Regions from separate parts of the Marinomonas sp. A3A genome, predicted to be linked through region 1. Evidence: predicted binding sites of a transcription regulator. Region 1 holds the regulator's gene; each other region holds the start of a gene.
What was found. The regulator FliA, encoded in region 1, starts transcription of late flagellar genes. The targets are predictions, from matches to a motif close to CTAAAGTTNNNNNNNNNNCNGCCGATA.
Positions count from the first base shown of each region.

Region 2: the regulator FliA is predicted to act here: its motif matches at 1,375-1,401, upstream of CYL31_RS16530 (flagellin N-terminal helical domain-containing protein).
Region 3: the regulator FliA is predicted to act here: its motif matches at 9,067-9,093, upstream of flgK (flagellar hook-associated protein FlgK).

Region 1 is NZ_CP025532.1:3,388,135-3,398,735, forward strand. It holds gene CYL31_RS15855 (OmpA family protein) at 1-540, opposite strand, end outside; gene CYL31_RS15860 (flagellar motor protein) at 533-1,270, opposite strand; gene CYL31_RS15865 (protein-glutamate methylesterase/protein-glutamine glutaminase) at 1,270-2,334, opposite strand; gene CYL31_RS15870 (chemotaxis protein CheA) at 2,361-4,616, opposite strand; gene CYL31_RS15875 (protein phosphatase CheZ) at 4,629-5,417, opposite strand; gene CYL31_RS15880 (chemotaxis response regulator CheY) at 5,427-5,807, opposite strand; gene CYL31_RS15885 (RNA polymerase sigma factor FliA) at 5,862-6,599, opposite strand; gene flhF (flagellar biosynthesis GTPase FlhF) at 6,696-7,979, opposite strand; gene flhA (flagellar biosynthesis protein FlhA) at 8,081-10,198, opposite strand; gene flhB (flagellar biosynthesis protein FlhB) at 10,236-10,601, opposite strand, start outside.
Region 2 is NZ_CP025532.1:3,524,918-3,535,518, reverse strand. It holds gene CYL31_RS16535 (HD-GYP domain-containing protein) at 1-1,069, shown strand, start outside; gene CYL31_RS16530 (flagellin N-terminal helical domain-containing protein) at 1,483-2,367, shown strand; gene CYL31_RS16525 (hypothetical protein) at 4,209-4,358, shown strand; gene CYL31_RS16520 (flagellin N-terminal helical domain-containing protein) at 4,653-5,537, shown strand; gene CYL31_RS16515 (flagellar protein FlaG) at 5,602-6,024, shown strand; gene fliD (flagellar filament capping protein FliD) at 6,064-7,689, shown strand; gene fliS (flagellar export chaperone FliS) at 7,729-8,163, shown strand; gene CYL31_RS16500 (hypothetical protein) at 8,163-8,456, shown strand; gene CYL31_RS16495 (motility associated factor glycosyltransferase family protein) at 8,446-10,554, shown strand; gene pseI (pseudaminic acid synthase) at 10,557-10,601, shown strand, end outside.
Region 3 is NZ_CP025532.1:3,537,860-3,548,460, reverse strand. It holds gene CYL31_RS16600 (HAD family hydrolase) at 1-357, shown strand, start outside; gene trxA (thioredoxin TrxA) at 462-788, shown strand; gene flgB (flagellar basal body rod protein FlgB) at 1,037-1,429, shown strand; gene flgC (flagellar basal body rod protein FlgC) at 1,435-1,884, shown strand; gene CYL31_RS16580 (flagellar hook assembly protein FlgD) at 1,895-2,599, shown strand; gene CYL31_RS16575 (flagellar hook-basal body complex protein) at 2,612-4,309, shown strand; gene flgF (flagellar basal-body rod protein FlgF) at 4,449-5,192, shown strand; gene flgG (flagellar basal-body rod protein FlgG) at 5,255-6,040, shown strand; gene CYL31_RS16560 (flagellar basal body L-ring protein FlgH) at 6,054-6,905, shown strand; gene CYL31_RS16555 (flagellar basal body P-ring protein FlgI) at 6,955-8,043, shown strand; gene flgJ (flagellar assembly peptidoglycan hydrolase FlgJ) at 8,052-9,038, shown strand; gene flgK (flagellar hook-associated protein FlgK) at 9,148-10,601, shown strand, end outside.

The sequences.
Region 1 (10,601 bases):
ATGTGCTTTTAAAATGTTAGCGACTAGTATTAATAAAGCGACGGCTTCATTGGTTAACTCATACTCTCCCTGGCCAAACAATAAACCAGACTTTAGCTCTAAACTTACCCAGTCAGCCGACTCTGTCACAGATATTTGCCCTGATGCATGAAGCCCTGAAAATTGATTTTCTACCACCTGACTTAATAATGCGTAAACAGCAGAAGAGTTGCTTTCTTCTATTGTCGGAGGAGCTGCAGGGATAGGCTTTGTTTCAACGACTTCAATATCTTTTGGCTCTCCGACAATCGGTTCGCCAATATTGATAGGTTTAATTGACTTTTGAACAGCATCAAAAACACCATGAAGCGTTTCTTTCAAGCGCTGTTCGTCACCTGAGTTTTTTAATGAGAGGGAATACAGTGCTACAAAAAAAGCGAATAATAGAGTAATAAAATCAGCATATGAGAGAATCCATCTATCTCGACCTTGAGCGCTAGACCGTGGCGACTTAGTTACCACTCGACGACGCTTAGATGCCCGAGGCGGAGTATCACTCATAAGTATTAAGCTCTAACTCTAATCTATATGGATGCTTACCAGTGGCAATACCACAAATACCATCAATGAGCAGTTGATGATAAAGAAGTTCTTTATCAACATAGCCCGTTAATTTTTTAACGATGGGAAATATAACCAGATTAGCAAAACCTTGTCCGTATAGAGTAGAAACAAAAGCAACAGCAATACCATGCCCCAATGCTTCTGGGCTATCTAAATTGGCCATTGCTTGAATTAACCCTAGTACAGAGCCCATGATACCTAAAGTAGGTGCATACCCACCGATAGACTCAATGAAAGAGACGCTTTTCATTCGCCTATCATAAATACGAACTGCGTCATCATGAAGTCGATCTGCCAGTAAATCTGGATCAGTGCCATCAATAGCCATTTGCAAAGCTCTGCTCGAAAAACGATTATTCAACACTTCGACATCTGACTCTAAAGCAAGCAAGGATAACCTTCTAGCTTTATGGGCAAGGTTGTTTATTAAGGCGCGGGCAGAGTTAAAATCATAAACAGGTGGGAAAAGGCTCCACTTAATCAAAACAAGAGCACGAGCCGCTTCTTGGATACTACTCTGAATTAATGTGGCACCGATACTACCAACAATAACGATAATGGCAGATGGCAAGTTAAGGAGAAGGATTACCTCTCCTCCTCCTAACCAATTAGCTAGAAATACTGAACTGAAAGCAATTAATAGTCCTGCTAAGGTAACAAAATCCACTAGCCAACCTCGCGTGCAATGCGCTCACCAATATGCTCTAAATCAATAATATCATCCGCTAGGTTTGCTTTTTCCACTGCCATTGGCATGCCGTAAATCACACAAGACTCTTCACTTTGAATCCAGACTCTTGAGCCTGAACTCTTCAGCATACGAGCACCTTCGCGACCATCAACACCCATTCCTGTCATGACAACAGATAATACTTTCCCTGGATAACATTTTGACGCTGAACCAAAAGTAACATCTACAGAAGGTTTGTAGTTTAGACGCTCATCCCCATCGAGAATACGGACACAGCCGCCATTTCGAGGGTCAATCATCATTTGCTTTCCACCAGGAGCCAATAAAGCAACACCTGCTTGTAAACGATCACCGTCTTGCGCTTCTTTTACTGTAATCTGGCAGATATTGTTTAGTCGTTCAGCAAAAGCACCAGTAAATGCTGCTGGCATATGCTGAACTAATACAAGAGGCGCTGCAAAGTCCTTAGGTAATTTACTTAATACAGCTTGCAAAGCCATTGGACCACCAGTAGATGTTCCAATGGCAACAAGACTAACTCGTTTCCTTACACGCGGAATAATAACACCGCGATCAGTTACGATAGGCTTGGGAGCCTCACGTGGAGCAAGTGCAGCAACAGGCTTTCTATCTCCAGCAAAGCGCGTTCTAGCAACCGCTAATACACGATCAACCAATGCCCGCTTTACTACCGCCGAATCACGAGAGATATCCTCAAAGTTCTTCGGCATGAAATCAACCGCACCAGCCTCTAGAGCATCTAGAGTAACTTTTGCCCCCTCATGAGTTAACGAGGAGAACATAAGCACTGGCGTTGGCTTAAGCTTCATAATGTTAACTACGGCTGCGATACCATCTAACACAGGCATCTCGTAATCCATAGTAACAACATCAGGCGATAGGGATTGAACCTTATCTATCGCCTCTCTTCCATTATTTGCAGTACCAACTACGGTTAGTCTAGGATCAGCTTCAAATATCTCAACCAGACGACGTCGAAAGAAACCAGAATCATCAACCACCAGCACCTTAACAGGCATATCACATCCCCTAAATGAACAACGTATTACCTAGATGCATAACTCTTAAGCATACTAGGCACATCCAGAATCAATGCAATACGACCATCACCAGTAATGGTTGCGCCTGCCATACCAGCAGTACCTTGCAACATTTTACCCAACGGTTTTATAACCACTTCTTCTTGACCAACCAATTGATCAACAACAAAACCCACTTCACTCATACCCACTTGAACAACAACAACATGAGCTTCGGCAGGTAAATCGTCTCGATTATTACCCTTAATTAGCCAATTCTTCAGATGGAATATAGGTAAGGTTTTGCCACGAATAACAACAACTTGCTGCCCATCAACCACGTTAGTTTTCTTCAAATTGAGATGAAAAATCTCATTAACACTCACTAGAGGAAAAGCAAACGCTTGGTCTGACAAAGTCACCATTAGAGTTGGCATGATCGCTAGCGTTAATGGCACTTTAATAATAAACCGAGACCCTTGCCCTAGGACTGATTTAATCTGCAATGTACCATTTAGCTGTGAAATTTTCGTTTTAACAACGTCCATCCCAACACCACGACCAGACACATCTGTAATTTCTACCTTAGTAGAGAAACCTGGTGCAAAGATTAAATTAAACGCTTCTTCATCAGATAACCGATCCGCAGCATCAGCATCCATCAAGCCTTTTTCAACAGCCTTCCTACGAAGCAAACTAGGATCCATACCAGCACCATCGTCTTCGATGGACAATAAGATATGATCACCTTCTTGCTCAGCAGATAGAATCACCGTGCCCATTCTAGGCTTACCACTAGCCTCTCGAACATCTGGCGCTTCAACACCATGGTCTACAGAGTTACGTACTAAGTGGACTAAAGGATCGGCCAAAGCTTCAACTAGATTTTTATCTAGATCTGTCTCTTCACCACGAAGAATGAGGTTAACCTCTTTCTTCATATTACGAGCAAGGTCTCGAACTACTCGTGGAAAGCGCCCGAAGACTTTTTTGATAGGCTGCATACGCGTTTTCATTACCGCGTTTTGCAAATCGCCCGTTACCACATCTAAGTTAGCAACCGCTTTACCCATCGACTCATCTTCACTTTGAAGACCCAATCGAACAAGTCGGTTTCGAACTAACACAAGCTCACCAACCATGTTCATTATGTCGTCTAGACGCTTAGTATCAACACGAACTGTTGCTTCTTGAGTAACCGGCGAATTAGCTGTTTTTTCTTTAGCACTATCCGCTTCAGGCTCTGGAGCCTTAGGTTCAGGCTTCGGAACAGGCTTAGCTGCGGGTTTAGGTGCTGCTTTTGGCTTCGCCGATGCCGCTTTTGGCTCAGTTTTAGCTTTTGGCACTTCTACCTTTTCAGCTCCACCTTTACCTTGCAGGCTATCTAAAAGGGATTCAAATTCATCGTCAGTAATCAAGTCAGATTCTGCACCAGAAGAAGCACTGATATCTGCTTTAGATTTGTCTTCTTTGTTGCCTGAAGTAGGCGTTTCACCATGAAGTTTATCAAGAAGCTCTTCAAATTCATCTTCGGTTATTTCGTCTGAAGAAATATCAGCCGATGTAGCACTGTCCGCTTGGTCATCATTAATTCCAGGCGCACCACTGCCGTGAAGTTGATTCAATAATGCATCAAATTCATCTTCTGTGATTTCATCGTCTGTTCTTGCCGCTGTGCTGCTTTTATCGGCACCACTATTAGATGGAACATCATTATCTGATGAAGTATCGCCTAATGCATCAAGCAAAGATTCGAACTCATCGTCAGAAATATCGACAGATTCATTTTCTACAGAAACGGTCTCTTCAATTTCTTCAACATCAGCATCATCTTGCTCTTCAGCGACATCTTCGACTTCATCTTCATCCGCCTCTGCAAGTTCTTCTGCAGTTGGAGCCTTTGCATATGCAGCGAGCGCTGCGATCAACTCAGGTGAAGCACGTTCTGGCTCAGCGCCTGCACGTACAGCATCGAACATTTCATTTACAGCATCAAGAGCCTGTAAAACAATATCCATTAAATCAGAATCTATTTTACGCTGACCGTTCCTTAAAATATCAAAAACGTTTTCAGCATAATGACAACAATCAACCAAGGCAGTTAATTGTAAAAATCCAGCACCACCTTTTACAGTGTGAAAACCACGAAATATCGCGTTAAGCAGTTGCTTATCATCTGGATTTTGCTCTAAATCTACTAGTTGTTCGGAAAGCTGCTCTAGGATTTCACCAGCTTCTACCAAAAAATCTTGTAGAATCTCTTCATCGACCTCGAAACTCATCCTCAGCTCCTTCTAGAAACCAAGACTTGATAGCAAGTCGTCTACTTCGTCTTGACTATTCAGTACTTCAGGGTTGTTTTGTTTATTAATAGCTGGGCCATGTCCACGAGTGTCATCGTGTTCAGACTCTTTCTCTTGGTGTTCAATCCCCGAGATACTATCAACGCGTCCAGCAACAGCAACGAGATGCACAAGTTTTTCTTCTACATCTCGAATTAAATCATTCACTCTAGCGATTACTTGACCTGTTAGGTCTTGATAACCTTGCTCTAGAAGAATTGTGTTGAGGTTTGAATGCAAGGTAGTGGCACTGTCATCTGCGTAAGACAAGAAGACATCAATACGCTTATACAAGTCTCTGAATTCTTGAGGTGTTAAGTCTCTCTGAATTAAACGACTCCAGTCTTTACGCAATTCCCTTGCTTGACTCTGTAACTCACTGGCCACAGGGACACTACTGTCCACCATGTCCATTGTTTTATTGGCAGCCGCACTAGTCGTTTCAATAACATAGTTCAGTCGATCAGAGGCGTCAGTGATTTTAGTTGCAGAATCTTTTCCGCCCTCACCAACAACTAAGTCCATTGAATCAATTTGAAAATCACGAATGGCGTCATGCAGACTTCGAGTTAAAAAACCCACTTCGTTATAAAAGCTTTTATGACGAGCTTCACTTAACTCTTGGATTATTTTAATAGCGCCACTGAAATCACCAACTTCAATGTGATTTAAAAGCTCTACAGCACCGTCTTTTACTAGGTTTTCAAATTCCACTAGTCCAGATCCCAATACATTTGACATCTAAGTTCCCTATTTAGCAGCGTCTATTCGTTCGAATATTTTCTCAATTTTTTCTTTGAGAGCCACCGCGGTGAAAGGCTTAACTACATAACCGTTTACCCCAGCCTGAGCTGCAGCAATAATTTGGTCACGTTTAGCTTCTGCCGTTACCATAAGAACAGGAATGCTTTTCAACTTTTCATCAGCACGAACTGCACGAAGCAATTCAATACCTGTCATGCCGGGCATATTCCAATCGGTCACAAGAAAATCTATTGTTCCAGCTTGAAGTATAGGCAATGCAGTTGTTCCATCATCCGCTTCAACTGTATTGGTAAACCCTAAATCCCGTAATAAGTTTTTAATGATTCGTCTCATTGTCGAGAAATCATCAACAATCAGGATCTTCATGTTTTTATCCAATGCAACCTCCACACCCCAAAGGTAATATTCCACAACTCATAATTAATCTCGCCAATCACTTAATCGAGCTCGCAATCGCATAGCCGCTTGACTATGAATTTGACTGACTCTTGATTCACTGACACCTAATACAGCACCAATTTCTTTCAAGTTGAGTTCTTCATTATAATAAAGAGACAAAACCAACTTCTCTCTTTCCGGTAAATCATCAATTTCTTTTGCCAATTGATTTTGAAAACCACCCTCTTCAACTAAAGAATAAGGTGCATTTTCTACTTCAGATTCAACACTATCTAAATTACTTGTATCAGAGTCTAGCATTTCTTCATAGCTAAACAACTGAGTCGACATGGATGAATGAATCATTTCATGATATTCATCCATGCTTATATTCATATGAGATGCCACTTCCATATCGGACACCTCTCGGCCTAACTTTGCTTCTAATTCTTTAATCGCATTAGCAACCGCTCTACCGTTACGCCTAACAGAACGAGGTGCCCAATCGGTTTTTCGCACTTCATCCATAATGGAGCCGCGAATACGAATGCCTGCATAAGTTTCAAAGCTAGCACCTTTAGTAGATTCAAAACGCTTATACGCCTCAATCAGCCCCATCATGCCAGCTTGAATTAAATCATCTACATCCACACTATCAGGCAAACGCGCCAATAGATGGTAAGCAATTTTTTTTACCAAATACCCATATTGCTCAACAATCGCATCAATCGAAAGCGTCGCTTTTTTAGAGTATGTGTTATATCCGTTTTTGGTCTGCATAAAATAGTCTAAGCAACCTTTACCATTTAAGTTAGTTGCGCTAACTAACTGTACTACATAGTTTGGCGCAACGCTTTCAGTAATAACAAAATTTTACTAACTACCATACTTTAGTGACCCATAAAGCTGACTATAATGCTCTGCAGTATATACTGCCCTACTAATCAAGTTATGCGCCCGAGCTGGCTCAATATCATCTGGAATTCTTTGACCATCCGCGATATATACAACAGGAAGACCTTCTTCAATAACTACACTAATCGCTTCACCAAGTGAAGCAGATTCATCGAGTTTACTTAAAACACAACCATCTAATTGAACTTGAGAATAAACATCGACAACAGTTTTTAAAACCTGCCTTTGGCTTGTACAAGGTAATACTAGCAGTTTTTTAAGACTTGCCCGAGCACGCTTCATCATTAAAAGTTGTCGCTCTAGATTTGAATCCCTTGGATTCATACCTGCAGTATCAACAAGCACTAAAGAGTAATTAGCATATTTTGACAATACTTCATTTAAATCTGAATACTCATTCACCACTTCAACAGGTACATTTAAAATACGACCAAAAGTTCGTAATTGTTCATGCGCAGCAATTCGGTAAGTATCTGTGGTAATTAAAACAACACCTTCAGAACCATGCTTCAAAACATGCTGGGCAGCAATTTTACCAATAGTTGTTGTCTTTCCAACTCCGGTAGGGCCCATAAATGCAATACAACCTTTCAGCTCAGAGGAACTTGAGCGAACAGGTATGTAGTCCGCTAGATGTGCAAGCAAGCGATTCCAGTCATCTTCACGACCTTTTAAATCAATATCATCGATAAGCCTAGACACAACAAAGTCTGATAAACCTAAGCCTTTTAACTTTTCACGAGCACGCAATTCTACTGCGTTTTCCTTAGCCTCAACTCGACTTTCATTTTGCTGACGCTGCTCAAGCAAAGCCCGAACATTTTTCAGCTCGAGCTCCATATCTCGCAACTGTTTGGCACTCTCGCTATTACGAATAGATAAAGCCTCCTCAACAGCGGGATCTTCTTTGTCACTTGACAAGGGAGGCATTTCAAACTGTGATGTAGGACGTTTTTCAGAATATGTAGGTGAAGTATTTTGTACAGGACCCTGTTGTTTCGCTCTCTCTATGCGCCCTAAATAGTCGGCACTGGGGTCGGCATATTGCTCAGAACGAGGCGCAGACGACCGTTTAGAGGTCATACTAGAAGGTAAGGATCCATCATAATCTAGAGCAGCGACTATCTCTATCTCACCTGTAGGCAGGCGTTGATTTGACAAAATGACCGCATCAGGGCCTACAGCATCACGAACCTTCCGTATCGCTTGCCGCATGTCAGGTGCTCGAAACCGCCTAATTTGCATGAATAACTTAATCCTTCCAGTTTATTTTTCTTACAAATCCATAGCTTACCCGAAAGATCACAATAAATATAGATACAATCCATCACGTTAATAGTTAGATCTTATTGTCCAATAACACCCACCACAGTAATGCGTTTGTGGTCTGGTACTTCTTGATATGAAAGTACCGACATATTCACCATACCATAACGCATAAAACGCGCCAACATAGGTCGTATGGGAGCCGACACAATCAAAATAGGCGTATTCCCCATCGCCTCTTGCTGCTCCGCAGACTGACGTAACGAAGCTTGCAACTGTTCAGCCATTTTCGGCTCTAAGATCAGCGCCTCTTCATTTTTAATGCCCGACTGCTGACTTTGCTGAACCGTCTGCATAAGCATTTTTTCTAGCTGCGGTTCCAGCGTTAAAACAGGAATTTCTTCTACACCATCTGCCAATGTCTGAATTATCAAACGCGACAAAGACGTTCGAACTGCCGCTGTAAGGATCATAGGGTCCTGAGTTTTTGGCTGCACACCCATAATCGACTCAGCAATAGTACGCATATCCCTTAAAGGCACACCTTCTATCAATAAATTCTGCAATACTTTAAGAAGAACACTTAAAGGTATGGTATTTGGTACTAACTCTTCGGCCAATTTAGGATTATATTGTTTCAACAAACTCAATAACTGCTGAACCTCATCATGACCGATCAACTCATAAGCGTGTTTATGCATAATCTGATTAATATGAGTTGCAACCACAGTACTGACATCAACAACCGTGTATCCGTAAGTTTGCGCCTGGTCTCTTTTCTTAGGATCAATCCACACAGCATCCAACCCAAAAGATGGATCCTTACCGGCGACCCCATCAATAGAACCAAAAACTTGACCAGGATCAATCGCCAAATCTTTATCAGGATGAACTTCAGCCTCAGCCAAACTCACTCCCATAAGGGTTACTCGATAGGCATTCGGCATTAAATCCAAGTTATCTCGAATATGTACACTCGGCACCAAAAAACCTAGATCCTGAGATAGCTTTCGACGCACACCTTTAATCCGCGCCAACAACTCACCACCTTGCGTTTTATCAACCAAAGGTATCAGACGATAGCCTACCTCTAAGCCAAGCATATCAACAGGCGCAACATCATCCCAACTCAAGTCTTTTACTTCTGCTGGCACTGGATTATCCGAAGAAGCTTTACCGGTACTTTTCGGCCCTTGCTTAGGCTTTTGTTTCTTACGATACTCAAGAAAATAAGCAAGACCACCCAAACAAGCAGCCAATGATAAGAAAGAAAAATGCGGCATTCCTGGAACAACACCCATGATCGTCATTACACCAGCTGCGACATACAAAGCCTTTGACGATCCAAACATTTGACGGACAATTTGGGACCCCATGTCACCAGACTCATTAACACGAGTCACCATGATTGCCGCCGCAGTAGACAACATTAGAGATGGAAGCTGAGCCACAAGACCATCACCGATGGTCAATAATGAATAGCGCTCAATGGCTTCCGAGAAAGAAAGATCATGCTGCGCCATACCAATGGACAAACCACCAATTATATTGATTCCAAGGATCAATAATCCAGCAACTGCGTCCCCTTTTACGAATTTTGAGGCACCATCCATAGAGCCATAAAACTCAGCTTCGGATGCAATTTCAATACGACGCTGCTTAGCCTGATCGGCATCAATCATGCCTGCATTTAAATCAGCATCAATAGCCATCTGCTTACCTGGCATAGCATCCAAGGTAAAGCGCGCACTTACTTCGGATATACGACCAGCACCTTTGGTCACTACCGCAAAGTTGATAATCATTAAGATTGCAAAGACAACAAAACCAACTACGTAGTTGCCGCCAATAACCACTTCACCAAATGCTTGAATTACCTTACCTGCTGCATCACCACCTTCGTGACCATTCAATAAAACCACACGAGTCGATGCCACGTTAAGTGCCAATCGCATTAAGGTAGAAACCAGCAGAACGGTAGGGAACACAGCAAAATCTAAAGGCCGCATTGAATAAATAGCGACCAACAACACAACAATAGCTAACGCAATATTAAAGGTAAAAAGTACGTCCAATAAAAAAGCAGGAATAGGCAAGATCATCATCGCTAAAAGCGATAACAACAAGATAGGAATACCTAAATTCCCACTAAAAATCCCTTGAACCTGTCCAGCAAGTCGACCGCGGTCAAAATTCACACGTCATCCTTATTGGAAGAAAAACTACAAAACATGATTAACTACCGTCCCACTGAAATTCATCAGGCACATCTAAGTTTGGCATCGTTTCTGGTCGCGGCGCTCCCATACGAGCATTACGCAGCTGATATACATAAGCCAACAATTGAGCCACCACTTTAAACAAACCCTGCGGTATCTCATCACCAATCTCAGTATGGTGGTATATCGCCCTTGCTAATGCGGGCGATTGTATCACAGGGATGTCATAGTGATTGCCGACTTCACGAATTTTCAATGCAATAAAATCACCGCCTTTAGCGAGCAGCACTGGTGCCGCGCCACCAGCTTGATCATATTTCAACGCCACAGAGAAATGCGTAGGGTTAGTAATAATAACATCGGCACTGGGCACATCAGACAT
Region 2 (10,601 bases), 140 kb from region 1:
AATGGATAAGAGTGGAGATCTAAATAAAGGCAGTGTACCGAATGGCTTGGGGCCAGCGGTCGACATTGAACAACAAGTGTCAAAATCTGCAGCGCTCAAAAAAGTTCCTATAGAAAGTAAATTTATTCCAACTGCATTTGATGATGAAACCACTACCGCGCTTAAAATATTTCAGGATGGATACTCTTTATTATCTACTCAGGTAGAGCGCTTTAAACACGGTGAGCAGTTAGAAATGTTGGAGCTTATGAAGTTCTGTCGTCGGCTTATTGAGTCTCATACCCGTAATAATTTTTCGCTCATGGCAATACGCCATATAAAAGATGCTTCAATTTATTTGGAGCAGCACGCTATGGGGATGGCTGTACTTGGTATTCACTTTGCCAAAGCAATGAAATTGTCGAATGCCTATGTAGAGGTGATTACGCTTGGTGCTCTATTGTTTGATTTGGGGCGTTTTCGTTTGCCTGCGGCAATGGTAGCAAAAACGACAAAAATGACGGATAGTGAGTTTGATTTATTTCGCAGGCATATTCAGTTTGGAGAGCAGATCTTGCAAAAATGCGATGGTGTGCCTAAGGCGGTATATCAAATGCTGTCTGATCATCATGAAAAAATTGATGGTTCTGGCTATCCTGCAGGTAAGCAGGATCAAGAAATTTCAGTCTATGGAAAGATTGCGGCAATCATTGATGCATATGATGCAATGACCTCAGAGCAGCCGCATAAACCTTCTATGGGCCCAATAAAGGCATGTCAGCAGATGAGCAAAGAGTCAGGTTTAGCATTCGATAAAAAACTGCTGATGGTCTTCTTAAAAAGCATTGGTAGTATTCCAGTTGGTTCTTGTGTTTCCCTATCTAACGGGCGTGTTGGGTTTGTTTTGACGCTGAATAAATCTTTTCAGCCTTCTTTGGTTCGTCAGGTTTATAGCGCTACGAATAAGGCGTTTGTTGAAGCTTCTGATATTGAGTTGAATAAATCTGCTAACTTGAGAACAGAGGTGAGAATAGAAAAAGAAGTAGATCCTCAAGCATATGGTTTGCAGTTTATTAACCACATTTCATAATTTTCACCGTTCACCGTTCACCGTTCACCGTTCACCGTTCACCGTTCACCGTTCACCGTTCACCGTTCACCGTTCACCGTTCACCGTTCACCGTTCACCGTTCACCGTTCACCATTAGGCAGATCTTTTGATGCCTACCTATATTTTGTATCCCTTCTGTTTTCCGGTTTTTTTTAGTCTTTTTCATGTTTTTTACTTTTATTCTTAAAGTTATTTACGTTGAGTTCGATAACTGTGAGTACCGCTTTTTTTGAGTTAGGAAGATGCAAAAAAATCAAAAAAAGTATAAAAAGTATAAAAAAATATTAAAGATCAGCGCGAATGTGTCGATAACTTTAATAAGAGACAAAAACCAAATAACTAATTAAATCAAAAGGTTGTCTCGTTTAAAAAATATTTTTAGGAGAGAAAAAATGGCTTTATATGTAAATACTAATGTGTCCTCGCTGAATGCTCAGCGACTACTTTCAAACTCTAGTCGTGACCTTGATACGGCATACCAACGCTTGTCATCTGGTCGTCGAATTAACAGCGCTGCAGATGACGCTGCAGGTCTTCAAATTTCAGATCGTTTGACCTCACAGATTAATGGTTTGAACCAATCTGTACGAAACGCGAACGATGGTATTTCTTTATCTCAAACAGCTGAAGGTGCCCTGGACGAAACGACAAGCATGCTACAACGTATGCGTACTCTATCTATTCAGGCAGCAAACGGATCAAATTCAGACAAAGACCGTGTCGCGCTACAGCAAGAAATGGCGCAATTGTCTAAAGAGATCAACCGTGTTGCGGAAACAACCACATTTGGTGGTGCGAACTTACTAGACGGTACTTACCAAGGTGTTTTCCAAGTTGGTGCCGACGCAAACCAAACGATCAGTTTTACTTTGGAGTTTGGTGGTCCAAATAATTCTATTGATTACCAAGCTAATAATGGTTTCACCATGTCCGGTTTGTCCAGCCAAGCTTCGGCTCAAGTTGACGAAGTTACTGCGTCTATTTCAACTATGGTGAATGCGCAAAGTATGATCGGTATTATTGATAGTATGATTTCTGCGGTAGATTTTAAACGAGCAGAGCTGGGTGCGGTACAAAACCGATTTAGTTCTACTATTACTAACTTGAGTAACATTTCTGAAAACGTATCTTCGGCTCGTGCTCGAGTTCGTGATGCCGACTTTGCTCAAGAGACGGCCAATCTGACTAGTACGCAAATTTTGCAGCAGGCGAGTAGTACCATTCTTGCTCAAGCAAATCAGCGTCCTCAGACTGCGCTTTCTTTATTAGGTAATTAATTTATACAAAATAGCGTGAGGTGAAGCCGCACTAGATTGCAGCTTTCGCAAATGATTCGAGTTTGTCTCGGAAAATAGGCTACTTCTCTCTCCTAGAGGTGCCTTTTATGCCGGGTGATTTTTTCACCCGGCTTTTTTTTGCCCAAATAGTGAGTTTTTGTGCGTTTTTTGATGCTTTTGGGTGGTTTAGGAGAGGGGATGTTTGGTGTTGAGGCTTATGCCGCAGGCGATTATTGAGCAAACAGATCGCGATATATATGTCGTTTTGCTCTTGACCGGCTTTGAGATGAGCTTTTTTGATGGAGTTCTTTTAAAAGTATAGATCATTCTTGATGAGTAATTTCAGTGATGAGTTTGTGCCTTAAATATATTGTTCAGTTTGCGAGAAGCTATAGATGATTTTGCTAGGTTTTCAGTGGTCAGGCTCGCATCTAAAAGTGAAGTATGCGGAATAGAGAAAGCTCTAGCGAATTGAAATGTGTCGAATGCATGTTGTGGCTATGCCGTATTTCGTTGTGTGTAAGGCTGTTGTGGTTGTATGAACAATGAATTTTTTATGGGCAGCGCAGCCGCGCCTTTTTTCACGGACTCGGGTTGCACGCTGAGCGCTTGGTTTTTGAGGAGTCAAGTTTGGTGACAGGTTGCTTATTCGTATTTTTGCATAGATTACTGCTGTGACTGTAGCACGGTCATTTGTTGATGAAAAAGTTAGGTTTCTGGCGCTATTTGTGTGGATGAATAACGGGCAGAATTTAGTTTTCCAGATGTTCCCGACGGCACAGCTGCGTCTTTTTTTTAGGATTTTGGCTGATTGTTGATTCTGAGGAGTCGAGCTTGGTAATAGGTTGCTTATCCGTATTTTTGCATGAGTTACTGCTGTGACTGTGGCGCGGCCATACATTGACACAAAAGTTAGATTTCTGACCCTATTTGTGTGGATGAATCGTGGGCGAAATTTTGTTTTTCGGGTTTCTTGATGGCACAGCTGCGTCTTTTTTTAGGGTTTTGGCTGATACGTTGGGTGTGTTGATTCTGAGGAGTCGAGTTTGGTAATAGGTCGCTTATCCGTATTTTTGCATAAGTTACTGCTGTGACTGTGACTGTGACTGTGGCGTGGCCATACATTGACACAAAAGTTAGATTTCTGACCCTATTTGTGTGGATGAATAACGGACGAAATTTTGTTTTTCGGGTTTCTTGATGGCACAGCTGCGTCTTTTTTTAGGGTTTTGGCTGATACGTTGAGTCTGTTTATTCTGAGGAGTCGAGTTTGGTGACAGGTCGTTTATTCGTATTTTTACATAGGCTACTGCTGTGGCTGCGATATGGCCACGCATTGACACAGGCGTTAGATTTCTGACGCGATTTGTGTGGATGAATAACGGGCGAAATTTCGTTTTTAGGGTTTTTTAATGGCACAGCTATGTCTTTTTTTTCGCGGTCTTGATTGGAGGTTGAGCCTGTTGATTCTGAGGCGTTGAGTTTGGTGGCAGGTTGCTTATTCGTATTTCTACATAGGCTACTGCTGTGGCTGCGATATGGCCACTCATTGACACAGCCGTTAGATTTCTGACGCTATTTGCGCGGATGAGACACGGGCGAAATTTCGCTTTTCGAATCCTTTTAACGGCGCAGCTGCGTCTTTTTTTCAGGGCTTTGGCTAATACATTGTGGGTTTTGATTCTGATGGCTAGCTTGGTGACAGATTGCTTATTTGTATTTTTGCATAGGATGTTGCCGTGAGCGTGGCATGGCCACTCGTTGGCGAAAAATCGGGGGCTGCCGGTATTTTTGTGGATGAAGAGTGGGCTGAATTTCTTTTTTAAGATGTTTCGAAAGGCATGGCCGAGTCTTTATTGATTTTTGAGCGAAACATAGACGACTTTGTCTTCAATAATGGTTTGAGTGGCAGTTTTTGTCTGTTTTTTAATGTGGTAGCCATTTCTTTGGTGATTGTTTGCCGTCTTGGTGAGTTGGAAGTGGAGACCTAGTGAAAGATCTTTGTCAGATTATTTACTTTTGGATCAGGTTTAAGGGATTTTAAGGCGTGTTTTTGGGGCTTTAAGGTAAAAAACACAGTGTTTTAAAAAAAAGTGTAAATAAATTTAATTGTTTTAAATTTATTTTAAAACAATTACTTAGGCATTTATTTGCCGCTATATAGGAGGTTATTTTCCGAAAAACGGAAAAATATTTCCTAAATTGACTAAAGGTTTTCAGATTCTTGTCGAAAACCTTATACGATCTGCTTTTTTGCAGGATTTAATAAAACCTAGGAGGCTATGATGGCTCTTTATGTAAATACGAATACTTCATCTTTAAGTGCACAGCGCCAGCTAATGGGCTCAGCTAAATCGTTGGATACTTCTTTCCAGCGTTTGTCTTCTGGTTTGCGTATTAACAGCGCGGCTGATGATTCGGCAGGTCTACTTATCTCTAACCGTTTAACTTCTCAGGTAAATGGTTTGAATCAGTCGGTTCGTAACGCCAATGATGGTATTTCTTTGTCTCAAACGGCAGAGGGTGCATTGGATGAAACAACAAACATGTTGCAGCGAATGCGTACGCTATCTATTCAGGCATCAAACGGTTCAAACTCAGATAAAGACCGTGCAGCACTACAGCAAGAAGTTAGTCAGCTATCTACTGAGATTAACCGTATCGCATCGGATACTACATTCGGTGGTGAAAACTTATTGGACGGTACTTACACTGGTATTTTCCAAGTAGGCGCGGACTCTAACCAAACTATTAGCTTTAACTTAACCGATGGTGGTATTAACAACACAATCGATTACGCTGGTAATGGTGGTTTCACTATGTCTGGTTTATCTAGTAATGCTACTACTGCTCAGGTTGATGTTGTAAGTGCTTCTGTATCTACAATGGCTAATGCTCAGAGCATGGTAGATGTACTAGATACTATGATTTCTGCAGTTGACTCAAAACGTGCTGAGTTGGGTGCGGTGCAAAACCGTTTTGGTTCTACAATTACTAACTTGAGTAATATTTCTGAAAACGTAGCCTCTGCTCGTTCTCGTGTACGTGATGCTGATTTCGCAGAAGAAACTGCTAAGCTAACAAGTTCTCAAATTCTTCAGCAAGCAAGTTCATCTATTTTGGCTCAAGCAAACCAACGTCCACAAACTGCTTTGTCTCTATTAGGCTAAGCATTATTGGTAGCGGAAAGCTGGGACCTAGTCCCGGCTTTTGTCTATTTGGGGGAACTCTGATATGTCTATTAATGCCAGTGATTTTTCTAAGCAGGGTCTCAATTACTCTTTAAAGCCAGAACAGCGTGCCGCAGAAGATTTTGCCGCATTACGCCAAGCAAATGCTAAAGTTGTACAAAATACAGCCGATACGAGCAGAGCAGATAAAGATAATCGAAACTCTCAATTTTCAAATTCTTCTGCAAAGGTAGAGCCTCACGACGTCGAGATCATGAATCAAAAAATGTCTCAATTAAATGTGCATTTAACCTTTGAAATGACAGAAGACAGGGCGCAAAATATCGTAAAAGTGTTAGATCAGACAACGGGGGATGTGGTACGCCAAATCCCAACAGAAGAGTTTCTTAAAATGTCTGATAGAATAGACGCTATTATGAGCCAGCTAAGTGATATCAAGGGAACCTTGGTAAACAGTGAGGTTTGATTTAGATAACAGATAATGTAGGTGTCAGGAGATAAAGTTATGTCGGTAGGCTCATTAGGTGCAGGGTCTGGTATTGACCTAGAGTCCCTTGTTAAACAAATGGTGAGTGCTCAAAAAGACGCTAAAGTAAAACTTTATCAAGATAAAATTGATGGCTATGAGGCGGAGTTGTCTGCATTAGGCAAAGTTGGCTCAGCTATTGATACTTTTAAATCTTCTGTCAAAGCTCTAAATGATGATGAGCTTTTTACTGGGCGTGATGCAAAAATCGCCCAAACAGAAGGTGAAGAAGTTATTGCTATTACGACAGACAATACGGCCTCAAATGGCTCTTATTCTATTGATGTCAATCAGCTAGCAAAGGGCAGTCGAGTCATGTCGGCGCCTGGTACTTTTTCCTCTGCGGATGATGTTGTTGCTAAACAAGATTCGCGACTTACCTTTAAGGCTGGTAGCAACGAGTTTTCTATTACCGTTGATGCTGGTACGACTTTATCCGAACTTCGTAATCAAATTAATACATCAGAAGATAACTTTGGTGTGTCTGCTAATTTGGTTGATGATGGTAACGGTAATCTATTCTTCACAGCTACCTCTGCCATTCAGGGGGCTGCAAATACACTTAAAATTATCAATACTGCTGTTGTGAGAGATGAAAACGGCAATATTATTGATAATCCTATTGAGGACAGCTCAGACAAAACACTTGATGAGCTTCCTGCTGAAGATGTCGCCGACGGAAAAGATGAATTGGACTTGGCGGGAGATGATGTTGACTTTGCTAATGATGGACCGATTCCTGCCGATGAAGAAAAAGACATAGCAGATTCAGAGAGAGATTCTGCTTCTGTTGATGGCAAAGATTCAGATATTGCTGATAAAAAAGATACTTCTCCTACTGCAAAAAATGCAGTGCTTAGTTTAGACACCATTTCAACCGAAGGAATATCTGCTGGCCTTTATACGCCTTTAGGAGATGAGGCTCGTGATGCAATTATTACTGTAGATGGTATTCAAATTAGAAATGATACCAATACTTTTGATAATGCCGTTGCTGGTTTATCCATTGAAGCATTAGCGCTGACAGATAAAACTACAAAAGTAGACATCAGCTTTGACCAAAAGACAGTTCAGGAAACTATAGAAGAGTTTATTGCTTCTTATAATGATGTTGTTGGATTGCTGCAAGCTAGCTCAGATAGGGGCGCTGTTTTAAATGGTAATAGCATGGTCCGGAACTTGCAGTCCTCCCTATCTACCCAGTTAATGAGTAGTCATGGTGATTCTGGAACCTTTACTTCTATTTTCGATCTGGGTGTGAAAATGGATAACAAAGGTAAGCTTAGTTTTGACAACGCTAAGTTTGATAATGCCATGAAAAAAGGCTATAGCGATATCGCACCATTGATATCTGGTGATAACGGGTTGGCTCAGTCATTAGAAGATCTGCTTGATAACTATACCGGATCTGATGGAATGACAAATTCATTAAAGGATTCGGTTCGCCGGTCGATAGATAATACAGAAGGGACGTTAGAGGCTTATGAAGACCGTATGGTCAAATATGAAGATTCTCTACGGTCCAAGTTTACAAGTTTAGATTCTCGCCTTGCAAATATGAATGCTCAAGGTGGCTATTTAAATTCTGTATTGTCGAAAATGTAGCTGTTTTAAATTGTAATACACGTATTAATGGGGTTGTTTATGTACAAGAGTAAAGGGATCCAAGCCTACAGAAAGGACTCAATTAAGTCCGACTTAGCCTCGGCTGACCCTCATCGCGTCATTCAGCTCTTAATGCAAGGCGCGCTTGAAAAGCTAGCTTTAGGCAAAGGTTGTATCGAACGTTCAGACTGGGAAGGAAAAGCCGCAGCATTAACTCGCGCTAGTGAAATTATTAATGCGTTAAGAGACGCATTAGACCGTGACGTTAATCCAGAGCTTGTGGATAATCTTGAGTCACTTTACGAATACATGATAGTTCGTATCACTGAAGCCAGCATTGCTAAAGACACGAGTATCCTTGATCAAGTAATGGGTCTTATTTTGCAAATTAAAGGTGCTTGGGATCAAATATCTACAGCCGATAAGCAAGCTGCTTATGAAGGTCAGACTGAAGCTCGAGTTGGAGCAGTTTAATGTTTGATATGTCTCACTTAACTGAGTTGAGTGCCGCATTAGAACAAAGTGTTATTGATAAAGACGTAGAAAAAATACAGCTATTATGTGAAGAAAATGATGCCTTTATTCGCTCCATTCAACCGCTTTCTACGGCAAAGGATAATGAGCGAATAAAGCATTTCATATTGGTTCATCAATCCGCTATTCGGTTTATTCGTGATGTTCATGCGGAAATGCAAAAACAACTTTACCAAACTAATAAAACTCGTAAGAGTGTGAATAAGTACAAAGGCGTGAAAAATGCAGAATGAGGAAAATTTATCCTCTCTTGATCAGGCTGAAGCATTCGCTTCGCTGTTTGAAAGAGGTGCATCACGCCTCAAAGAGCATGATCAAGAGTTGACTGAACGATACCTAAGAAACATGACCGTGTTTTCTCAGATCATGCCTCACATATTTGAATCCTTTCAAGATTATCAGCCTAAAAAACGTCATATTTACATGGAAGAAAGCGGTGAGCTTAATCTTTACCGTGAAGATGTTGGTGTGCCACTTTTTTCTAAAAAACCAAGAGCTCAGTCTGCCGAAAGGGTAAACCGAGCCTTTATCAAGCCTAATAAAACGGTATTGAATTTAGAACGCACAGCCAATCATCCAAGTCGCCATGTGTACTATAGTAATAAAATACTAGATCAAGTTGAGTTGCAATCGGCAGGATTAGAGCCACAAAGCGGTTGGCCTGAATTTGTTGGGTCTGCAATATTGTTTGGGGTGGAGTTTGGTTATCAGCTTGAAATGATTCTTGCTGAGCGAGAGATAAAACACCTTTATCTGTATGAGTGTGATCTGGATTTTTTTTATTACTCATTGTTTGCCATTGAGTGGCAGAATATTTTAGAAATCTGTAACCGTGATGGCCGTACCATTCATTTCTTTTTAGGAGTGAGCCCAGAAGAATTTACCGAAAAATATCTTCGTCAGTTAGAAGAAAATGGTTTTTTCATGGCGCCAGAAACTTATCTTTATGTCGGTTATGGCAGCCCTGAAAATGATCTGGCGATTGATTATTTTAAAAAGCAGTATGCTCGTCAGGTGATGGGTTGGGGTTTTTTTGATGATGCTCTAATTGGTGTTGCACAAGGTTTGAAATCCTTGCCTAAAACCAAAGTCGCTCATTTTCAGAGTCGTGAAGCGTTACCTAAATGGGTGAGTAATATTCCTGTTTTCATTCTAGGGAATGGCCCATCTCTTGATCAAGGCATTGAGTTAGTCAAAGAAGTTCGAGATCAAGTTTTGCTAATTTGCTGTGGCTCAACCATTAATACCTTAAAAAAGTTAGGTGTGACGCCTGATATTCATGTAGATATTGAACGCCTTAAGCAAACGGTTGATAAGTTCCAGTTTTTAGATCAAGACTACTTAGATAAAATTTGGGCTTTGTCTGTAAACGTCATGCATCCAGGCTTGTTTGATTGCTTTAAACGCTCAGGCATGGCGATGAAACCAGGCGAAGCCATAACCTCTTTAATGTTAAGCCAAGCGCGGTCCCATGGTGATAGCAAAGAATACGTGCAGCTGAACTACTGTAATCCCGTGGTTGCTAACTTGGCATTGTCTTATGTTCATCTCTTTGGTTTTAATAATGTCTATTATCTTGGTGTAGACAATGGCTTCAAAGACAAAGGCAGCCACCACTCAATTCACAGTGGATATTATAAAGACGGCAAAGAATCTGGATTCCAAACTTTCCAAGAAGCTAAATTGGTAGAGCGTGAAGGAAACTTTGGTGGCACAATTTATGCCACAGGGATTATGGATACTTCACGAGTTCAGTTGGAATCCCTTACTCGACAATTGAATAAACGCCGTAATTTTGCCAGTTTTAATTTATCTGATGGGGCAAAAATCGAAGGCGTAACACCGTTACGGTTTGAAGATGTTCTCATCATGGACCCTAAAATTGATCACGCTAAAGTCATCGATATTCTAGAAAGCGTATTTTTTACCGAGCCGCCAGAGTCGTTAGTCGGCCAATCAGCCGATGAGCTTATTTCTGTGGATGACTTCCGTAAGATTAGCCGGACGCTGCAACAGGGCTGGGATGAGTCAATAACAACACGCGAGCAAGTATGTGACTTATTTTGGTCTCATCATCGTCAGATTTATTTTTTGAAGGGCAGTATTCATCGCCATATTTATGATTTGTTAATTGGTTCTTTTACATACTCCACCTTTTTGATCGTGCAGTTTTTGTTTAAGTATCAGGACGAAGCAGAAGCCGTGGCTCGTGCCCGTCATTTATTTGCACCATGGTGTGAATTTCTTGAGGAAATGCCAAGCATGCTCCAGCAAGCGTCAGAGTATGTGGATCAAGGTAATGATCACCTAGTCACTTTTTACAATGGTTAATTATGTTCGAAGCTATGTTTGAAAAAATGCCTTTTATTATTGCTGAG
Region 3 (10,601 bases), 150 kb from region 1:
CAGAACTATACTTTGGCTGTTATCACCAACGGTAATGCTGATGTATTTCATCCTTATGTCGGTTTAGGGCAGTATTTCGAATTCGCAGTGCGAGCAGATCAGGTAGGTGTTGCAAAGCCTGCTGTTGATGTATTTTCAATGGCTGCAAAAAAGGCTGGTGTAGATATATCTGAGCTTATTCATGTGGGTGACCACCCTGTGGATGATGTGTTTGGCGCGTCCAATGCTGGCGCGAAAAGTATTTGGTTTAACCGTCATGGCGCGCAGCGTTGGGGGGATGACTGGGGGGCTCGCTCTCATGCAGAAATACATTCTTTACTTGAGTTACCAACGGTTATTCGATCTTTAAGATTATAGCATTTTTCTATCGCTATAATTAACGGGAACTCGTTTTTACCCTAATCATTTAGTGATACACTAGCCACATTCATTAGTTAAAAATAGAATTTTGAGGAATTATTATGAGTGAGAACACAATTCAAATCACTGATGCTCAATTTGCAGAAGAAGTGCTTAATTCAGACATCCCTGTAATTGTAGATTTTTGGGCTCCTTGGTGTGGTCCTTGTAAAATGATCGCGCCTGTTTTGGAAGATGTTGCTGCTGAATACGCTGGCAAAGTGAAAGTTGTTAAGCTAAATGTTGACGAAAACACAGAAACAGCGCCTAAGTACAATGTTCGCGGTATTCCTACTTTGTTGATCGTTAAAGGTGGCGAAGTGGTAGCGACTAAAGTTGGCGCAGTGTCCAAATCTCAATTGGTAGAGTTTGTAAACAGCGCTATCTAATGCCTGATTAGGTGATTTTAGTGTAAAAGAAAGCAGCCTGATGGCTGCTTTTTTTGTTTTTATTATTCTGTTCTATAATAAACTCATCAAAATTTTGTCTGTTTTTTCTTCTTAATGTCTGTTGCCGCTTTTTGCCGTCTCTATTCTATTTTTTATTAAGTTATTGAAAAATATCAATATTATTTTTTGGCATCATAATTGCTTTATATGTTTCGTACAGATGAATAATATTTTTCTTTGAGGATCGAATGGCTATTTCTTTTGCGAGTGCATTTGCTGGACACGATAAGACGCTGGAGTTTCGCAGTGCGAGAGCGGCTGTCCTTGCCAACAATATTGCCAACGCTGACACGCCGAATTATAAGGCGAGAGATATCTCGTTCGATTCATTTTTAAATAGTGAAAGCAAAAAATTGCAGCTTGCTGGAACGAACTCGCGCCATATTTCTGGGGAAGGTTTTTCTGGTGAGCCAGAAGGGTTGTTGTACCGAAATGCTAACCAGCCATCTTTGGATGGTAATACGGTAGATATGCAAAGAGAGCAGGCTGAGTACGCTCAAAACTCATTACAGTTTGATACGAGTTTTATGTTCTTGGATCGAAAAATTAACGGCATGAAAAAAGCGCTTACTGGGAATTAATAACGATGTCTTTGAGTAATATTTTTACTATCTCTGGATCTGCAATGAGTGCTCAAACCATACGTTTGAATACGATTGCTAGCAACATGGCAAACGTTGACAGTGCAGCAAGTTCAGCCGATCAGACTTATCGAGCTCGTAAGCCCGTGTTCTCGCAAATGATGAATGACAGCATGCGTGAATATGGTTGGAACAATGCAAACAAAGATGATACCGGTGCTGGTGTTGGGGTAAAAGTAGATGGCATTGTGGAGTCAGACGCACCTTTACAGCCTAGATACGAACCAGATCACCCAATGGCAAATGAAGATGGTTACGTGTTTTATCCGAACGTAAATCCTATGGAAGAGATGGCAGATATGATGTCAGCGTCTCGTTCTTTTCAGACAAACGTAGAAATTATGAACTCAGCCAAAAGTATGATGCAGAAAATGCTCACGCTTGGGCAGTCATAGGAGCTGACAGATGGCAAATATATCTGACTCGAAAGGTCTTAATGGGTTGATTTCCCAATATGGGACTGAAGCGGCTAAAACAAAAGCTGGTATTGAAAAGCCTGATGTGCAGAAAGACGAAGCGGCGCTTGCTGATCAAAATGTCTTTTTGAAGCTTTATATAGAGCAGCTTAAAGGACAGGATCCGACCGCGCCGCAAGACACTAACGACATGGTGGCGCAGATGTCTCAATTTAGTTCGTTAGAGCGATTGACTAGTATCTCTGATCAATTAGAAAACATGGCCACTTCGCTTACGTCTAATCAGGCGCTTAGTGCTTCTACCTTGGTGGGTAAGTCTGTATTGATGGACGGTAGTAAAGTGAAAGTGACGGATGGTCTTGAGGCTGTTCAGTTGAGAACGGTAATACCTGAGAATTCTAAGGCTGCAACATTAAAAATATACGATGCGGATAACCGTCTTGTTCGTACCGCCGCGCTTAGCACGGGTGAGTACAAGTGGGATAAGTTAGATGATGACGGAAATGTTTTGCCGCCTGGTGAATATCGTTTTGCCGCGTCATCAACCAATGAGCAAGGTGAAATATCGGCGATGAGTACTCAGGTTCCTACGCGAATTCAAGGCGTCACCATAAATGGTGAAAATGGCACGGTTTTAAACGTGGAAAACCACGGCAAAATCAAACTTACGAACGAATTAGAAATATTAGGGTGATTGGAGAGCATTATGGGATTCAATACTGCATTATCTGGCATTAAAGCCTCTGCCGATTATTTAAGTGTTACAGGTAATAATATTGCCAACGCCGATACTACGGGCTTTAAAAAGTCACGTATTGAATTTGATGACCTCTATAATACCAGCGTACTTGGTGCCGGAAGTGGAAACAATATTGGTTCTGGTGTGAGCGTGAGTAAAGTGTCTCAAGAGTTTTCTGCCGGCAACATATCTTACACAGACAACAACTTAGATCTTGCTGTGGATGGCAGTGGTTTTTTTGTTCTTGATTCAGGGATTGCTCAGTCCTATACCCGCGCAGGCAATTTTAAACTCGATGAAAATGGTTTTCTAGTAACAAATACTGGTAGTAATGTTTTGGGTTTTAATGCTGTTGATGGTGTTGTGGGAGGTAATTTAGAAGATCTAAAAGTGCCAACGGATCGAATTCCGCCAGAGCCAACCACTGCGATGGAACTAAAAGTAAACTTGAATTCAGAGAATGATGATATTCCAGCCTTTATTAAGGCGGACTTTGATCCATTAAATCCAGATACTTATAATTTCACCCAAACTCAAGGCGTTGCAGATGGTAATGGTAAAACACATATAGTTACCTACTATTATTCAAAAAGTGAGTTGCCTAATACCTATAAAGTAAATGCCACCGTTGATGGAAATCTGACTGATGATAATGGTGCTGCGTTCTTAGGTGAAACTTACGCTACTTTTAACTCTGCTGAAGGTGGTACGGATTATAATGGCGACGGAACAGAAGAGCAGCCGTTTGAACTCCTGTATCTCGGTGCAACTGAGCCTGGTGAAGCCGATATAGCTGCCGCAACAAAAACACCTTTAGCGGTTGCTGGAACAATAGGTGGTGTTGCTATTGCTTCAGCGCTTGCGCCCGAAGAAATGAGAGAGCCTAGCTCGGTTGCTCGTGAGGTATTTGACCCGTTAAGTCCTGATACTTACAACTACGGCAATACCAGAACGACTTTTGACTCATTGGGAGAGCCTCATACACTAGGGTATTACTTCATTAAACAAGGGGAAGATAATACTTACGAGCTTCGTGTCACAATGGATGGGAAGGAAAGTTATACGGATCCTTTTACAGGCGAAGATACGCGGTTTTTAGAGAAAAATACCACTGTCTCTTTTGATCCTGCTGGTAATTTGATGGGGGCTTATCGGGGACTTCCTCCTTTTGGAGTTCCGCAGCCAATTACACTAGAGATTAACGGGATAGATCCAACAAACCGAGGTCAAGTTACGCCATTAGATTTAACTGGCTCAACGCAGTTTGCGTTAAATAATACGGATAACTTCGAGCAAAACGGTTTTTCTGCTGGTGAGTTGCAAGGTGTTTCTTTTGATAGTGATGGCTTCTTAATGGCCAATTACACCAACCAACAAACGGCAACTCTTGGCCAGGTTGCCTTGGCAACATTTGATAGTACTGACGGTCTTGTGCCGTCTGGGCACACAGGATGGCTGGCAAGTAAGGGGTCCGGTCCTGCTGACATTGGCCGTCCGAACACAGGAACATTTGGCAAAATCCAAGGGGGCGCGTTAGAAGAGTCTAACGTTGATCTTACGTCTGAATTGGTTGCGCTTATTGAGGCGCAGCGTAATTACCAAGCGAACAGTAAAACATTAGAAACAGAAAATACTGTTACACAGACGATAATTAACCTCCGCTAATTTTCTGGAGAGAGAAGATTTGATGCCGGAACAGCTTCGCTGTTTCGGCTTTTTTTTGCTTTTTTTATCGTTTTTATAAGTTGGTACGTTTTTTGATAGTAGTTACCTTAGTTATGTAAATTCTTCTGGGAGAATTGTAGTGGATAAGGCCTTATATTTAGCAATGAGCGGTGGTGTACAAACTATGAACGCTCAAACCATACACGCTAACAATCTAGCGAACGTCAGCACAACTGGCTTTCGTTCGGATTTTGAACAAGCTCGTTCTATGCAAGTATATGGTGACTATCATCCCAGTCGTGTTTATGCGATGACAGAGAATCCAGCCACACGTTATACGCAAGGTGACATGATACAGACTGGTCGCAATTTGGATGTTGCCGTTGCTGGCGATGGTTTTATTGCTGTTTATGATGAAGGTGGTCAAGAGGCTTATACTCGAGCTGGTGACTTTCAAATTAATGCCGCAGGGCAATTAGTAACAGGACGGGGTTTGCCTGTTGCTGGTGTGGACGGGCCTATTTTTTTGCCGCCTGCTGATAGCATTAACATTACTGCAGACGGTTCTATTTCTATTGTTCCGCAGGGGGGGGCTGGTAACGAAATTGCTGTGCTTAATCAAATTAAATTGGTCAATCCTGATAAACAAAATTTACGCAAAGAAGAAGATGGTTTGATTCATTCGCGTGATGGTCAAGCCTATGATGTTGATCCAAATGTCCAGCTAGTAAGTGGTTTCATCGAAGGCAGTAATGTGAATGCAGTTGAAGAGATGACGCATATTATGAATTTATCACGCCGTTTCGAAATGAACGTGAAGATGATGGATTCAATTCGGGAAAATGCAGATTCTTCTGCTCGCATATTGCAGCGTACGTCTTAAGCATGACCTGTAATTGCATCAAGAATAACGTAGAGAATAACGGAATAAATTAAGAGGCTTTTATGAATTCAGCATTATGGGTCAGTAAAACCGGTTTGAGTGCGATGGATAAGCAGTTAAACGTCGTTGCCAACAACTTGGCAAACGTTTCGACAACGGCATTTAAAAAAGATAGGGCGGTATTTGAAGATCTAATGTACAAAACAGTACGAGCACCTGGTGGCTTGAGTGCGCAAAATGCTGAGTTGCCATCAGGTTTACAATTAGGTACTGGTGTGAAAGTAGGAGCGACCCAAAAAGATTTTTCTAATGGCGACTACAATATGACGGATAGGCAGCTTGATATTGCTATCCAAGGTAAAGGCTTCTTACAGGTATTGCAGCCAGACGGTACTATCGCTTATACACGTGATGGTAGTCTTCAACTTAATAGTGAAGGTCAGCTTGTTACTTCTGGCGGCTTGGTGGTTGAGCCTGGTATCCAAATTGACCCAGGTGCTATCGAAATTATGATTGCAGAAGACGGCATAGTGTCAGTTCGACAAAGTGGTGATGCGGATGCTCAGCAAGTTGGGGCTATAAATATTGCAGGCTTTATTAACCCAACCGGATTGAATTCGGCAGGGCAAAATATTTTCACTGAAACGAATGCTAGTGGTCCGCCAATAGTTGGAGTGCCAGGCACTGATTCATTAGGTACTATTGCTCAGGGGATGCTTGAGGCTTCCAATGTCAATTCTATTGAAGAGCTTGTCAACATGATCACGACACAGCGTGCTTATGAAATGAACTCAAAAGTTATCGCATCCGCTGATGGCATGATGAGCTTTGCAATACAGCAGTTATAGTAACGTGTGGAATATGATGAAGATTAAATTTGCGTTCTTGGTTTTGTTAAGTGCTTGTTTGTCTGGCTGCCTCTCTTGGGATGTTAATGAGCAAGCTGTTGCCAATGCGGCAGCGGCTGGTGCGGCAGCGGCAGTAACCGATGCGGTCATTGATGCAGTTGCTGGCGATGATAGTGAAACACCGGCAGAGTCTTCACCAGATGTTCCACGTAAAGGTTTTGTGCCAGATCCTAATGACCCATTAAATGGACCAAATATTAGTCAATCTATTCAGTCTGATGACCCTTATTATGCACCTGTGTATCCTAATGGTATGAATCCTTCGCAAGCACCAACTGGCGGTATTTATCAGACTAGCATGGGAGATGTATTTTTTGGTGATCAGAAAGCTAGTAAAGTAGGGGATATTCTAACCATTAATTTAAATGAAACGACGACGTCGACGAAAGCTAACGCGGCAACTGTTTCTAAATCCTCTTCGGCAACGATTGAGAATCCGACTGTATTAGGCCAAGAATTGAAAGTAGATACCACGCTTCCTCAGCAAGGTACGGATTTCACTGGAAATGCATCAGCGAATCAAAATAACAGTTTAAGCGGAACGATTTCTGTGACTGTCTACAGAGCCTATCCAAATGGTCTATTGGCGGTGCGTGGAGAGAAGTGGCTACGTTTAAACCAAGGAGATGAATATATTCGTTTCTCTGGTGTGGTACGTAAACAGGATATTTCGCCAAACAATACAGTAGAATCTGAGCGTGTTGCCGATGCGAGAATTACGTATTCTGGAACCGGAGATGTTGCCGCAGGAAGTGAGCAAGGTTGGGTGAGTCGTTTACTTAATTCTAGTGATATGCCTTATTAATTTAATGATCTAACAGCTGAGAGGTTTGTACCTCTTAATAGGTGACGCGATGAAGCACATAGCGCTAATTGTCTTATATTTTTTATCTTTTTCTGTTCAGGCTGAGCGTCTGAAGGACATTGCTAGTGTTCAGGGCGTCCGAGAAAACCAATTGTTTGGTTATGGTCTGGTAATTGGCCTTAATGGGACGGGTGATAGTACCGCTTTTACCAATCAGAGCTTTGCTAGTATGCTGTCTCGTTTTGGGGTGACCTTGCCTGAAGGTGTCAATGCGACGTCTAAAAACGTTGCGGCAGTTTCATTGACGGCTACCTTGCCGGCCTTTTCTAAGCCTGGTCAAAAAATCGATGTGACTGTTTCGTCTATTGGTAATGCGAGTGCACTACGTGGTGGCACGCTACTTTTATCTACATTAAAAGGTGCCGATGGCGCGGTTTATGCGATTGCTCAAGGCAACTTGGTTGTTGGCGGTTTGGGGGCGAATGGGGCAGATGGATCGCGAACCACAAGCAATGTTCCTACCGTTGGTCGTATACCAAATGGTGCCAGTGTCGAGCGTGTCGTGCCTAGTAGTTTTAATACGGGGGATACCTTGACGTTTAACCTTAATCGTCCAGATTTCACAACAGCGAAACAAGTGACGGATAAAATCAATAACCTTTTAGGTCCTGGTGTCGCGACGACACTTGACGCGACATCGATTAGAGTTTCTGCACCAAGAGATTCAAGTCAGCGTGTTACCTATTTGTCGATTCTGGAAAACCTAGATGTTGAAGTGGCTGAAGAGCGTGCGCGCATCGTGGTTAACTCTCGTACTGGAACCATTATTATTGGTCAACACGTTAAAGTGTCTCCTGCCGCGATTACTCATGGTAGTTTGACGGTGACAATCAAAGATGTGCCACCAGTTGTAGGAAAAGATGGCATAGTTACTGGTGGTCAAACGATTGTATCGCCTCGTGAAGGGATTGAGATCGCTCCGAATAGTGGTCATATGTTTGTGTTTGATCCAGGTGCTTCGCTTAATGATATTGTTCGTGCTGTTAATCAGGTTGGTGCGGCGCCGGGCGATGTTATGGCTATTTTGGAAGGCTTAAAGCAAGCCGGTGCGATTAACGCTGACTTAGTAGTGATATAGGTTTGGTTATGAATTCAGTGCCGCCAAAGCAAGATTTTTTTGCTGACTTTTCTACGCTTACAGATTTAAAGACCAAAGCGCAAAAAGACCCCGATGCCGCCTTAAAAGACGTTGCGCAGCAGTTTGAGTCTATCTTTATTAATATGCTACTGAAAAATATGCGTAGCACGAATGAAGCAATTGGCAGCGATCTTTTTTCTAGCGCTCAAACTAAGCAATATCAAGAGATGATGGATTCGCAGATGTCTCAGAGCATGGCGCAGTCTGGTGGTATTGGTTTATCCGAAGCCCTGATTCGTCAGTATCAAACTCAACAGCAAAGTCGAATTAGTTCACCTGAGGCGAAAGAGCGAGGCGATACTGATTTCTTAAATCAGGTTGCCAAACAAGATTTAGTCCGAATTCAGGCTTTAGCTCATCGAGCTTCTACAGAGTTTATTCAATCAGTCCAGCAAGAGGCTAAGCAAAAAGCCCAAAATATTTCCGCTACTGGCGTATCTTCCGTCCCCTCAGCGGTTTCTGTTGTTTTTAATTCGCCTGATGAGTTTGTTGAAAATCTTTGGCCACATGCTCAGAAGGTCGCTGAAAAACTTGGTGTTAATCCCAAAGCAATATTGGCTCAGGCAGCATTAGAGACTGGTTGGGGGAAATATCCGATTGCCAAAGAAGATGGCGCAGCGAGTTTTAATCTATTTGGTATTAAAGCGGATAATCGTTGGCAAGGCGATAGAGCGGTTGTGAATACCTTAGAGTTCCGTGATGGCGTGGCAAAGCGCGAAAAAGCAGCGTTTCGTGCTTATGATTCCTTTTCGCAAAGCTTTGATGATTATGCCGATTTCTTATCTTCTAGTGAGCGGTATAAAGATGCCTTGCAGGCTGGAGATGACGCGTCAATGTTTGCCGCTTCTTTGCAAAAAGGCGGCTACGCAACAGATCCAAAGTACTCCGAAAAAATCGACAACATCCTTTCTAGTCAGTGGTTTCAAGGTTTGTAATAATAAAATCACTCAATTATCAGCTTTGGTAAAGTTCTTGCATTAATAGCCGATAGAGCTAAAGAAGAGCTCAAGGTTATTTTTGAAAAACGTACTAGGGGTGTGGGCTATGGGCTCAAATTTATATTCAATTGGTTTGTCTGGACTACTGTCTAGTAATGCCCGTATTAATACGACTGGGCAAAATACGGCCAATGTGGATACCGAAGGTTACAGCCGCCAGCGCACTAATACTGTTACTTCACCTATGGGCGGTGTGGTACTTCAAGATACCTCCCGACTAGTAGATAAGTTTGTTAGTACCCAAGTACGTTCAGACGTGTCTGATTATTCATATCACGATACCTATAGCTCGTTACTTAGTGCTTCAGACAGTCTATTCGCGGAAGACAGTGTTGCATTGACTGGGTATTTGGATAAAGCCTTTGGTGCTCTTCAAGCCGCTAATAACGATCCAACTTCATCTTCATTAAGAGAGTTGGCGCATTCCAGTTTGAATAACTTAGTGAATCAATATAAGACCCTATCGGGCATGATCGAGGATCAAGAAAACTTGGTTGATCAGCAGTTGGAAACATCATTAGTAGACATTAATGCGATCACTTCCAAAATTTCAGAATTAAATGACAAAGTCTTGCGTGAAGAAGGGTTATCAAGATCGCCAGCTAATGAGCTAAGAGATCAGCAAGAACTGTTAGCCAAGGATCTCTCCAAATATATAGATATTGATGTTCAGTATGATGAAAAAGGACTGATGTCTGTTCAACTAGGGAGTGGGCAGCCTTTGATTATGGACCAACAACATACCGAATTAAAAGCACTACCCAATGCGATTAGTCCCAATAAAGTCGATTTAGTCGTCAATTTTGGTGATTATAATGTTGCGCTAAAGACCAAAGGCTTAGGTGGTAGTCTTGGTGCTTTAGTAGATTTTCGTTCTGGTTTTGGTGAATTAGCTGATCGTACTCTTGGGCAGCATGCTATTGTGATGTCTGATGCTTTGAATACCCAAAATGCTAAAGGGTTGGATGCAAAAGGTGAATTTGGCATCGATTTATTTGAGCGTCGTCCTATTCAGATTTTTTCAACTCGCGATAATATAGATAAGTTGCCAAATATCTCAGTAAAAGTCTCTGGTGGGGAGTCCGCTAAAATTACTACCGATACTTATAAGCTCACTCGAACGGATGATGATCGCTTTGCCATTACTAAGTACGACTTGAATGATAAGGCGGCGGGCCAGTCTGTTGTATTTGATCTAACTGCAATGACTCCAGACAGCAAAGGGTATTATAAGATTGATGAACTAGGTTTAGATCTTCGTGTCGCTGACTTAAGTAAGTTTGATGAAGATGATGTGTTTAGTTTCTCTCCCAGCGCAGGAGCTGCGATCGGTTTGAGTATGAATGCCAAAAATGGCGATGCCTTGGCATTGAGTGCTCCAGTAGGGGTTTCCACAAGCTCAAATAACTTATCCGATGCGAGAATTTCGTTATCAGCGGTCACCAATACGAGTCATGACTCTTCTGCTTTTGCAATGGATGGAAGTTTATACCCAAGTGC